DNA from 3 places in the Sporomusa intestinalis genome. Region 2 is predicted to be linked to each of the others. Evidence: riboswitches for the same ligand, from Rfam matches in the RefSeq annotation. Region 2 holds a riboswitch; each other region holds the start of a gene.
What was found. A riboswitch is a leader RNA that binds a small molecule or an ion and turns the genes downstream of it on or off. The one in region 2 is predicted to bind S-adenosylmethionine.

Region 1: linked by a shared signal. The riboswitch ahead of ACZ481_RS08015 (hypothetical protein) and the one ahead of ACZ481_RS05935 (trans-sulfuration enzyme family protein) in region 2 are both predicted to bind S-adenosylmethionine.
Region 3: linked by a shared signal. The riboswitch ahead of ACZ481_RS00795 (methionine ABC transporter ATP-binding protein) and the one ahead of ACZ481_RS05935 (trans-sulfuration enzyme family protein) in region 2 are both predicted to bind S-adenosylmethionine.

Annotation. Positions count from the first base shown of each region.
Region 1 covers NZ_AP042390.1:1,777,832-1,781,989, forward strand. The annotation lists gene ACZ481_RS08005 (histidine phosphatase family protein) at 1-263, shown strand, start outside; gene ACZ481_RS08010 (mannosyltransferase family protein) at 318-1,496, shown strand; SAM riboswitch class I at 1,550-1,651, shown strand; gene ACZ481_RS08015 (hypothetical protein) at 1,697-2,245, shown strand; gene ACZ481_RS08020 (DJ-1/PfpI family protein) at 2,572-3,141, shown strand; gene ACZ481_RS08025 (class I adenylate-forming enzyme family protein) at 3,538-4,158, shown strand, end outside.
Region 2 covers NZ_AP042390.1:1,309,161-1,313,318, reverse strand. The annotation lists gene ACZ481_RS05950 (nitroreductase) at 1-163, opposite strand, end outside; gene ACZ481_RS05945 (YezD family protein) at 345-710, opposite strand; gene hydE ([FeFe] hydrogenase H-cluster radical SAM maturase HydE) at 735-1,781, opposite strand; SAM riboswitch class I at 1,946-2,043, shown strand; gene ACZ481_RS05935 (trans-sulfuration enzyme family protein) at 2,119-3,258, shown strand; gene ACZ481_RS05930 (S-layer homology domain-containing protein) at 3,347-4,158, opposite strand, start outside.
Region 3 covers NZ_AP042390.1:154,051-158,208, reverse strand. The annotation lists gene ACZ481_RS00805 (pyridoxal phosphate-dependent aminotransferase) at 1-483, opposite strand, end outside; gene ACZ481_RS00800 (methionine ABC transporter permease) at 519-1,172, opposite strand; gene ACZ481_RS00795 (methionine ABC transporter ATP-binding protein) at 1,141-2,196, opposite strand; SAM riboswitch class I at 2,275-2,380, opposite strand; gene ACZ481_RS00790 (SagB/ThcOx family dehydrogenase) at 2,499-3,236, opposite strand; rRNA gene rrf (5S ribosomal RNA) at 3,376-3,492, opposite strand; rRNA gene ACZ481_RS00780 (23S ribosomal RNA) at 3,674-4,158, opposite strand, start outside.

The DNA.
Region 1 (4,158 bases), 470 kb from region 2:
GGGTGCCGGGCGGGGAGAGTTTCCGCGAGGGCCAGGCCCGGGTGGTTGCCGCTTTTGCCGATATCTTGGCCGCCAGTGAAGGGAATATTCTGATAGTGGGGCATGCCGGCATTAACCGCCTGCTGTTTTGCTTTGTTCTGGGGATCCCGATTGCCAACAGTTTTCTGATCGGCCAGGATTATGGCTGTTTAAACAGGCTGGTGCAAAGCGGCGGGGGCTATTGTGTACAGGCATTGAATATGTCTGTGTATAGTCAGCCTTAAAATCGTACAAATTACCTGGAGACACTCTGCAGTTTCACTGGAGGTACCGGTCGTTTGCCACACGGAAATATACGGGCTCATTCTTTTTCCAGGGCGGTTAGCCCTGCCGGCGGCAGCGATGCTGCCGCCTTACGAATAGTTATCCTAACCTATGGTCTTCACACCCTGTTAGTATTAACCGCGCTGCTGTTCACCGACCTGGTACCCGGCCGGGAAGCAGCCGGTTTTCTTAACCCCGGTGCCGGGCAAACACTGCCGTTCATCGGAAACTTTATTAAGTGGGATGCTCATTGGTATACCTATATTGCCGAGCATGGGTACAATATTCAAAATATTGTTTTCTTTCCGTTCACCAGCCTGCTGATCAAAGCCGTGGCCGGCATCGGTCTCGGTTATGTGACGGCCGGCTTTGTTGTGTGCAACCTGTTTACATTGATCAGTTACTTTGTGATGGCTAAATTATTTTTACTCGATTTTACGGCCAGGGAAACCCAGCGGGCACTGCTGGCCTATGCCACCTTGCCAACTTCTTTTTTCTTAAACAGTGTTTATACCGAACCGGTATTTATTGTTTGCTCCCTGGCCTGTTTGTACTGCCTGCGGACCAACAGGTGGTGGCGGGCCGGTTTATTTGCCGCGCTGGCGGCCCTGACCCGTAATCTGGGGGTATTGCTGGCTGGTGTTTTAGTATATGAATTCGTCAAGCATTATTATATTAAACGCAAATGGGAACCGTCGATGCTGTCGGCCTGTTTGCCGGTGGTGGCATTCGGGGCTTTTTGCGCCTATAATAACAGGCTGTTCGGCAATCCGCTGGCTTTTATCCATTCCCAGCAAGCCTGGGGGCGGCAGTTTGGCTTTCCCTGGGATAGTTTTTGGAATAATTTTGCCTTGATCCAGGCCGGCGTTCCCCTGGTCGAGGCCGGCATTTATCTTGATGCGGTATTGACCGCGCTGACTTGTATGGCCCTGGTATTTGCGACAGCCGTGCCTGGATACAGGCTGCCCGCAAAGTACGTACTTACAGGATGGCTGTGGTTTTTACCGCCTTTGTTCTCCACCTCGCCGATTTATCCGCTGTACAGCATGGCCCGTTTTGTGCTTGTCATATTTCCCCTTTATTTATTTTTGGCCAGGCTGCCAACCAGGTGGTTTTTTGGCTTGCTCTGGCTGCAGTCCGCCGGCCTGGTCCTCTGTACGGCGCTGTTTATTAACTGGTGCTGGCTGGGCTGATGTATTGACAGTTGCTATTTTCTCATGGTAAAATTGTCTGGAATTCAATAGGGCTCTTATCTAGAGTGGTCGAGGGACTGGCCCGATGACGCCCGGCAACCGGCAGTTTCTGCAGTGGTGCTAATTCCAACAGGAGTTATCCTGGCAGATAGGAGGAAAGTGTGTAAACAGTTGCCCCTTTCCTCGGAAAGGGGTTTTTTATGATTAACACACTTAAACAGCTTGGTCTCTGCCACCGCTACGGCTTAGAAACTGATACTGATATTGCCGGGGAAGACCGGGACATTAGCTTTACCTATGACAAGTCTGTGGTTTTTATACGGATTAGCAGTTTAAACCAGGCCGGTGCCACCGCTGTTTTTTCCGCTTTGGAAGCGGCCGGCATCGCTGTCGATATGGTCTCAGTACAGCCCTGTCAGCTTAGTTTTGCTGTAAAGACCGGACTGGCGCCTGTAGCAGCAGCAGCGCTTGCTGGCATCACCGTGCCGCCTGATTTGGTTACTGACTGCGTAAAACTGTCGGTGCGGGGCCGGTGCGGGCAGCCCTTGCTGAACACCATTATCACGGTGACGGACATACTGGCCCGGGCTAATGTCCCTCTGTTGCGGCTGGCTGAGTCGTATGGCTTAATTGAAGGTTTAATTGCCCCCAGGCACCTAAGTGCCGCCTGCAAGGCCTTAGCCAGACAGTTTACCTGCTACGGGCAGGGGAAAAGACAAAGCTGTGCCGTTTGCCGGCAACAGGCCTGACTGGCTTACCTGACACAACATAGGTGTTGCGCTACTATTACAAATATCACTTATATAAATGCCTTATTGGCTGATCAAAGGCTAAAGAACTTCCCTGGCAGGAGCTTCTTTAGCCTTTTTTATTTAGATAAACAATGATGGGCAATTATATTGATCTAAGCGGCAGCCTTGCCGGCACATTGCTTTTTTAGCGGTGCAGCCAAATATGACAGTGCTGGCAATTATATTCCCGGCTGGCCAGGCGGGGTGGCAGGGTAAATAGCCAGCAGGGAAAAACAGGGTTTTATAGAATATATAACCATATTGCGAAATAAGGAGGTTATACAATGGCTAAAAAAATTCTGTTACTTACCGGGGATTGTGCTGAGGATTATGAGGTAAAAGTACCGCAGCAGGCGCTGCAGATGCTGGGTTACCACGTTGATGTCGCCGTACCCAACAAAAAGGCCGGCGATATGGTGCAGCTTGTTGTTCATGATTTTACCGGCTTAGACACCTATATTGAACTAACCGGCCATCGCATCGCTGTGGACATCGCCGCTAAAGATGCCAGGGCAGACGACTATGCCGGCCTGGTCGTTCCCGGCGGACGTGCGCCCGAATACATCCGGCTGTATGACGAAGCTGTCAAACTGGTACAGGACTTTTTTGCTGCCGGCAAGCCGGTAGCCGCTATTTGCCATGGTACGCAGCTTTTGGCTCCGGCCAATGTGCTGGCAGGCCAGACTGTAACCTCTTATCCGGCCTGCGCCGCTGAGTGCCGGCTGGCTGGCGCCGAATGGAAAAATGAGCCGGTTGTTGTCAGCGGCAAGCTGGTAACTGCTCAGGCCTGGCCGGACCATCCAGCCTGGTTAAGAGCCTTTGTTGAACTGCTCGGGGCAAAAATCAGTATTTAGCATGTAGGATAAGTAGGCCTGACTATACCCGGTCAGGCCTATTTTTATTGGTTTGACAGATAAACAGTTGTTAAATTTGTCCCTGTAAAAGGAAATTTAGGCCTGTTGCTGCCTGTGGCAGTCTGGTATAATGGATTTTGTTAAGGCCGCAACGTGAACTTGCCTGTTTGCCGTGGCTGAAAGGTTTTATGCAAGCGGTAAAGCGCTGGAAGATAAGACTGGCCGGTGTCCTGCCTGGTGGCCTCGACATAAGCCAGTCTTATCTTTGGTGACAATTTTAATTAACCGCAGGTTAAGGTATACTAGTAGCGGGCGGCGGCTGTGGAAAATGAGACGGCAAAGTCCTTTTGCTGCTGCTGCATTTTTGTTTATTTATTCGTTGGAGGGGTGCATGCCTTGTTTGTTCATAATCTTATTTTTCAGGGTGTAAAAGACAATACCGCATTTACCGGCAGCGACAGTGTGTCCTATGGCCGGTTGCAGGAGCAGGTAGAGCTATACCGGAATGTTTTTTATGCCAGAGGTATCCGGCCCGGAGAGAATGTTGGCTTGTTCGCCCGCAATTCACCGGAATTTGTCTATTGTTATATGGCTATTGTCAGTCTGGGCGCCGTTGTTGTTCCGCTTAATTTTCAGCTGGCTGCCCGGGAAATTGCTTTTATTGTTAAAGATGCCCGGATGAAAACACTGGTTACAATGGAACAGCTGGATATTGACAATGAACTTAGCCGGCAAAATTACGGGCAGACGGTTACCCAGCTTGTCATACCGGCCTTGAAACGGCAGCTGGCCTGTGAACACTGGCCGGCGGCTCCGGTTGCAGACCGCGGCCTGAATGCAGACAGCCCCTGTGCCATTATCTATACCTCCGGCACGACAGGACGCCCCAAAGGGGCTGTTTTGAGCCATAATAATCTGATTGCCAATGCCAGGGCGCTCCGGGAGCGGCTGCCGGTTACCGCCGCCGATAATGTGCTGTGTGTGTTGCCCATGTATCACTGTTTTGCCTGGACCTGC
Region 2 (4,158 bases):
CAGGCCCCCGGGCATCAATTCCATGCCACCAGGCCATAAGGCGCATCCCCAGCAGCAGCGGTTCCCGTACCAGCCGGAACCACCAGTACCGCTGATAGCACCACCGGGCAAGAAGGTTGGCGCAATTTCTGCAAACAATACGGGCCGAGCCGGGTGCCGTCATCCATACCCCTCCCTCAGCGATTGTAGAAAGGCTGTAGGAAAATAAAAGACCAGGGTTCCGCTTAGCGGACCTTGGCCTTCAGTATATTTCTGATCAGCACATAATCGCTTGTAATGGCCTCAGACTGCTGAGTACCATATTTGTAAGTTATGATAGCATATTACTTTATAGGTGTCAACGCTTAAATTCCTTCGCCGTGGAGTCCGGTAAATTTGCCTACCCGGTATTTTTCTGTCCGCTCCACCTGAATAATTTGCCCTGCCTGAATTTGGATGGCAACCTTCCCATACTCCATGCCACTGACAGATTGTAAAATCCGCGTCCGCAAAGCAGCGCCGTCTGCTGCCTTCACTGTAGTTTTGCCGCTGGCTTTCGGCTGCTGCTCACAGATCCGGATTTTCTCCAGCTTTTCAATCTGAATTACCTTTGAATCCTGGACTACTAAAGTAAGCGAACCAAAACTAATATCCCGCACCGCATGCTCAATAAGCTCAAGGCCGGCATCGGAAAAATGCCTGCCTGTACTCATAAGGTCCTGTTTAGTCATTGATATTTCCTCCATTTGGCTCTACTAGGCATGTTTTTGCCTGAATCCATACGTCTCAGACACTTGCCGGCCAATACCCTGTATTTTACCGGTAATACAGCCCCGGCAATGGGCCGGTGTATCATTGATACAGATTTTTCCCGGATATAGCAGGTACATTTGCCGGTATTCCCCTTCGGTAACATTGGGCATAACCACATTGGCGCCACGCTGCAGGGCCAGTACGCGCCCCTGGGGATGAAGTGACTCCATTGCCGTCGTCGCCGGAATGTTAATATCAGGCAACAGCAGGCGGGTCATGGCCATGACTTTGGTGCTCAGTTCGAAGGTGCCACCGGCCGCAGCGGCCAGCGGGGTATCCGGGTTAGGAATAAACGGCCCTACCCCGATCATATCGGCGTCCAGCTTTTTAAAGAAAAGAATATCGTCAGCCAGCGACTCTAATGTCTGGCCCGGAAGCCCAACCAAACAGCCGGTGCCCAGTTCAAAGCCCAGTTCCTTTATATCCTGCAGACATCGCACCCGGTTATCCCAGCTCATCCCCGGGTCCAGTTGCTCGTACAGTGCTTTGTCTGTTGTCTCAATCCGGAGCAGATAGCGGTCGGCCCCGGCTTCCCGGTAGGCTTGGTACACGGCCCGGGGCTTTTCACCCACGCTGACTGTGATTGCCAAACCAAGCTGCTTAATTTTCTTAATGATGGTAACCATCGTAGCAACATCAAAACATTCGTCTTCCCCTGACTGCAATACCACGGTGCGGTAGCCGTATGATTTTGCCTTGCCGGCAAAATCAATAATTGTGTCGATATCCAGCCGGTAACGGTCTACCTTGTTATTGTCACGCCTCAGACCGCAATACAGACAGTTTTGTTTGCAAATATTGGAAAATTCGATAAGACCGCGCAGGTGAACCTCGTCCCCCACATACTTCCGACGCACCCGGTCGGCAGCAGCAAAAAATTCTGCTGTATATTGATTATCTGTCAACAGCGCAACCATTTCGCACTTTGTAAGTTCATGGGTTATTTCGGCCTTTGTAATTAATGCCCGGATATCGCCTACGTCCGTCATACGCTCAGTGCCTCCCCCTGTATTCCCAAAACAGCTGTACCCTTTTGCAATTATGATATCTGGTTTTTGAACTGCCGTCAATAAAAAGAACATCGTCCAGTTAACAAATGTCTATTGACAAATGGTAATAACTATGACAAAATAATAACCAATAATTGAATAGCAACTTATCAAGAGTGGTCGAGGGACTGGCCCTATGACACCCGGCAACCGGCATTTATGCAAGGTGCTAAATCCAGCGGAGCAATCCGGAAGATGAGTTATCAGCGTATATAGGCGGCTCTTCTTGCGGAAGAGCTGTTTTTTCTTACCATTATTAAAACAGGAGATGATCGCTATGAAATTTGCTACCAAAGTTGTTCAAGCCGGACTGGTCAGTGACAAAACTACCGGTGCTATCAGTACACCCATCTATCAGACAGCCACCTTCCGTCATCCCGAGCTTGGCCGCAGTACCGGCTTCGACTATTCGCGCACGCAGAATCCAACCCGCAAAGCCGTGGAAGAGGCAGTGGCAGCCCTGGAGGAAGGCCATGCCGGCTTCGCCTTTGGCTCAGGCATGGCAGCCATTACATCGCTACTCATGCTGTACCGGCCCGGTGATCATATTGTCCTAACCGAAGACTGTTATGGCGGCACCTACCGCATTGTCGACAAATTATTTAATGAATTTGGCCTCACTGCCACTTTCGTGGACACCAGCGATCTGATCCAGGTACAACAGGCGCTGCAGCCGGCCACCAAAGCCATCTTGCTGGAAACACCGACAAACCCGTTGATGAAAATCGCCGATATAAAAGCCATCGTTGGTCTTGCCCGCAGCAGCGGGAAGCCTATCCATGTCATTGTCGACAACACCTTTTTATCCCCCTATCTGCAACGGCCGCTAACCCTTGGCGCCGACATCGTTGTCCATAGCGGCTCCAAGTATCTGTCAGGCCACAATGATGTTGTCTGCGGCCTGGTAGTAGCCAAAGACCCTGCCCTCTGTGAAAAAATCGGCTTCATCCAAAATGCGGCCGGCGCTATCCTCGGACCGCAGGACAGCTGGCTGCTGCTGCGCGGCTTAAAAACCCTGGCCATCCGGCTGCGCCAGCATGAGGAAAACGCCCTTATTGTCGCCAAATGGCTGGTCACGCACCCCAGTGTTACCAAAGTGTATTATCCGGGGCTGCCGGATCATCCCGGCAAGGAAATACAGGATGGGCAAGCAGCAGGGTATGGCGGCATGCTTTCTTTTGTCGTGGACCATCCCCGCCTGCCGGCGCAGGTGCTGCGTAAAATAAAAGTTCTCCAGTTTGCCGAGAGCTTAGGCGGTGTCGAATCCCTGATTACCTTCCCCGCCGTCCAAACCCATGCCGATATCCCGGCAGACATCCGGCAGCGGTTAGGCATCAGCGACTGTCTGCTGCGCTTGTCGGTGGGCATTGAGGATGTTGAGGACATCATTGCCGATTTGGCCCAGGCCCTGGATTAACAGCGAATTTGAAAAATAGAGTCAGAGACCAGTCTCTGACTCTATTTTTCTTTTATGATGTTTGCCCGCTGCCGGCCGGTGTTATAACTCAAAAATTGGCTACAACCGCCGCCCGGTAATATTGATAACCGCGGTCGTCACCAGCAGCAGCCTCTTTGTCAGTCAGCTTTTGATAAGCCACATAGGCTCTTAGGCTTTTACTGAACCCGTAATTATAAGCAACGTTTAAGCCTTTTAAATTTCTCACATCGGAAAATGCTTCAGTAACACCTGCTCCAGCCTTGCTTTGCAGGCTATAGGAGGTTAGTCTGCTGATCGAGTTTTTATCAACATGGTAGTATTTTACAACTATATTGTTCTGGCCTCTGGCCACAATCTCCTGATTACCGATTGTGGCTACAGCTGCCCAGGCCGTCTTATCTGCATCGGCTTGCTGGTTATAAACATACTCGCCTCCCAGCGAAAAACCGTCATCAAATCGATATTTAGCATTGCCGTACAGGTATTCTGCCAGGGTTGTATGTACAGTCCCCCGGTCTTTGAGGGTGGCGTACCCGGCGCCATAATTGAGTTTGCCCTGCTGGGCGGCCGCCTCCAGCGAGGCAACGTCAATCGTTGTGCCGGCCGACCCGTTCTTTTGCTGGCGGCCCCAGTTGCCGACAAGATTAACTGCGCCGGCTGCCGTTGCGAATTTTATACCGTCAAAGCTGATAGCGCCGTTGTCCACGATGAAACCGGTTGTCCCCAGCTTCAGCTCCTGGGCGCCAACTGTAGTTTTCACGGCGCCAATAGTACTAGTCAGAAAAATCCGGTCAAGCGTAATGTTATTTTTGTTATCATCGGCGGCTGCGTTGGACCCAAAGCTGGTAAAAGTTGCACTGGAATACTTATATTTCGTAC
Region 3 (4,158 bases), 1.2 Mb from region 2:
CTCCTCCCGGTTAAAATTAAATGCCGGCGGGGTTAAGCTGACATACCGGGGTACCGCGCCGCACAGGATTACATCAGCGCCATAATTTTCATAAAACGGTTCAAATATAATGACTTCATCGCCGGGGTTAACAATTGCCAGGAGGGTGGCAATCATTCCCTCTGTGGCTCCGCAACACACGGTAAGCTGGCGTTCAGGGTCGATAACAACGCCATAGTCCCGTTCCACCTTGGCGGCAATAGCATCACGCAGGCCTTTTGTGCCCCAGGTTATGGCGTATTGATTATGATCGTCATTAACTGCCCTGACAGCAGCCTGTTTAATCGCTGCCGGCGCCGGAAAATCAGGGAACCCCTGGGCAAGATTGATCGCATTATGGGCAGCCGCAATCCGGCTCATCTCTCTAATGACTGATTCAGTAAATTGCCGGGCCTTGGCTGAAGCGTAACCGCCGCCACGAATATTGCCAATAATAGCTTCCATGCTTACGTATACCCCCTGTATTCTGTTTCCATAGTTTAGCGTTTGTTAAGTTTATGGGCGAAGTAGTCGCCACTGGACTGGACAATCTGTACCAGCGCGATCAGGATAACAACCGTTGCCAGCATGACATCCGCTCTAAAGCGTTGATAACCATAGCGGATCGCCAGGTCTCCCAAACCGCCGCCGCCAATTGCACCAGCCATGGCCGAATAACCAATCAAACTGATTACCATTAATGTCAGCCCTAGTAATATAGATGGCAGGGCTTCCGGGATAAGCACCTTCAAGATGATTTGCCGGGGCGATGCCCCCATTGACTGCGCTGCTTCGACAAGTCCGGCATCCACTTCTTTGAGGGCTGACTCTACAACCCGGCCGACAAAGGGAATGGCCGCAATGGTGAGAGGTACGATCGCCGCATTGGTGCCGATGGATGTACCAACAATAATCCTGGTAAAAGGTATAATAGCGACCATCAAAATAATAAACGGAGTTGACCTGGCAGCATTAACTATTGCCCCTAAGGCCTGGTTAAAAACCAGGTTCTCTTTTATATGGCCCTTGCCGGTAATAACCAGGATTACCCCGAGCGGGATTCCCAGCAAGGCGGAGACCAGGGCTGAAACCGCTACCATATACACTGTTTCGCCAAAAGCCTCAGCCAGCAGCATAAGCATGTCTTGTGACATATCCAATCACCTCTGTTCCTAAATCTCTGGCCTGCAGATAATGCAGCGCAGCTTGAATATCCTCCTGTTTGCCTGACAGCTCTATAACCAGCGTGCCATAAGGTATTGCCTGTAAATGGTCGATATTGCCGGAGATTATATTGACATCAACGGCAAAACGCCTGATTAGGCCGGCAATAACAGGTTCATTCGTGGCCGTCCCAAAAAAAGATAAGCGCACAACCAGGTTGCTGCCGGCAACCGGCTGGTCTGATACCATCTCGGCCAAGGCTTCCGGCAATTTATTATTTACTACGGCTTTAATAAACTCACGGGCGGTGTCTGACTGCGGCCTGGTAAATACATCAAACACCTTCCCGGTTTCCACAAGCCGGCCGGCTTCAATTACGGCCACTTGATCACAGATTGCCTTAATGACATGCATTTCATGGGTAATCAAAACAATCGTCAAGCCGAGCTTTCTATTAATATCTTTCAATAAAGCCAGAATTGACTCTGTCGTCTGCGGGTCAAGGGCTGAAGTTGCCTCATCGCATAATAGCACTTTGGGCTCACTCGCCAGGGCCCGGGCAATGCCTACCCGTTGTTTTTGCCCGCCGCTGAGCTGGGCCGGGTAAACATCTTTTTTGTCAGACAAGCCAACAAGCTCTAACAGCGGCAGTACTTTTTTTATCCGCTCCGCTTTACCGATACCGGCAATTTCCAAGGGAAAAGCTACGTTGTCGAGCACGGTGCGCGAAGACAACAGATTAAAATGCTGAAAAATCATGCCGATGCTTTTACGGGCATCGCGCAATTGCGCTTCCGACAACGCTGTCATTTCCTGGCCGGCAACAAATACCTGGCCGGCGGTAGGACGTTCCAATAGGTTTATGCAGCGGATAAGCGTGCTTTTACCGGCGCCACTTTTGCCGATAATGCCATAAATCTCGCCCTGCTTTATAGCCAAAGATACATTATCAAGGGCGATTACCGCGCCGGAATCGCCGTTATATATCTTCTGCAATCCTGTTAATGAAATCATAGTAACTGCCTCCCTTTTATGCTGTACAAATAAAAAACCTCTTCGCAGTCGAAGAGGCATAATTCAAAAACTATGCATTCTTCATCTGCCAAACCCTTACAGGTTGCAGGAATTGGCACCGTTCGCTTTGCGATGGTTGCCGCGGCTTCATTGGGCCAGTCCCTCAGCCAACTCTTGATGAAAAATACTGTATTCTTTTTTTATTCTTGAGTAATAGTAACACAGGTATATGTAACTGTCAAGAATTTTTATTGGTCAGTAAGAGTGGGTTCCCTCTTCCCTATCGCCTGGTACTACATGGGTTATATTCTTTTCCCAACAGTTGCTACATAGACAGCAAACTGGTTATCGCCATCAATGACCAGTGCCGCATTAAGCTTATCATCATCAAAAGCGGCAATGGCGCACACGCCGCAATCCACTGCGGTTGCCGCCAGGTAGAGGTTCTGGCAGACATGACCGGCATCCAGGTGTAAATACCGGTAGCCGCGCTGGCCATAGCGGTAGGTCATACGATAAGCAGCTGCCGTCCAAATAAATGTAACTGCACTTGTCTTAACAAACTTTTGCCCCAGACATGCTTCTGTAATTATTTCGGCGATATTGCCTGTGGCCTCTAGCTTGGCCAATTGGTGATCAACCGCTAAGAACCTGTATAATCCCGGTTCCAAACCAGCAACCTGATTCACTAGCAGATACGTCTCAAAGGCGTGTCTTGCCCCGGCTGAAGGTACGGTTCTGAAGGTGACCAAATGCGGTTCAATCGACTTAACCCCTTGTGTGCACCACAGCAAATAAGAAAGCTCAGATAAAGACAATGCCTTGGCTGCATAGTTACGGACACTGGTCCGATGCTGAATCGCCTGGGTTAGGGAAATATCAGCCGTCCCCGAACTGTGATCTGGCAGATCGATCACAAAGCCGGTATTACCTATATCCATTTCCACCGGCGGGTGTGGCAAGCCCCGGGCCTGATCAGAATGTGTGGCAAATTTGTACTTGGTTTTCTCCATAAACTCTTTGCCTATTTTGCTTGCCATTTGATTAACCCTCCCTCGTGTAGATTGCCGGTTTGTACCTAATAATTATTATAATATAATATGGCAAATAAAAAAAGTTTTTGCAAACAGTCAAAACTTACGGTAAATAAAAAACACCTACATTCAGTAGGTGCTTTGCAACCAGCAACTTCCTAATCTCCCGGGCCGTTTCCAGCCAAGTACCTTCGGCGTTTGTGGGCTTAACTGCTGTGTTCGGTATGGGAACAGGTGGAACCCCACAGCTATCGTCACTGGATTTTTAAGCAGAGAACCAGGTTTTTAGGAGCGATAGCGACGCGGAAACCTGCGTGAATCGCTTAGTTCCAAGCGGAGCGCGGAACCTCCTAATTCTCCTCTCTTTATTCCCTGAAAACTTCACAGAAGATAAGCATTGCGCAATAATCATCGATGTTTGCACTTCATGCAAACGAGGGTTTAAAGTCAAGTCCTCGGCCTATTAGTACCAGTCCGCTCCATGGATCACTCCACTTCCACTCCTGGCCTATCAACCTTGTCTTCTCCAAGGGGCCTTACTTCTTGCGAATGACAGACCTCATCTTAAGGCTGGTTTCACGCTTAGATGCTTTCAGCGTTTATCCTTTCCGGACGTAGCTACCCAGCTCTACCCCTGGCGGGATAACTGGTACACCATGGGTCCGTCCACTCCGGTCCTCTCGTACTAGGAGCAGTTCCCTTCAAGTCTCTTACGCCCGCGATGGATAGGGACCGAACTGTCTCACGACGTTCTGAACCCAGCTCACGTACCACTTTAATGGGCGAACAGCCCAACCCTTGGGACCTACTTCAGCCCCAGGATGTGATGAGCCGACATCGAGGTGCCAAACCTCCCCGTCGATATGGACTCTTGGGAGAGATTAGCCTGTTATCCCCAGGGTAGCTTTTATCCGTTGAGCGATGGCCC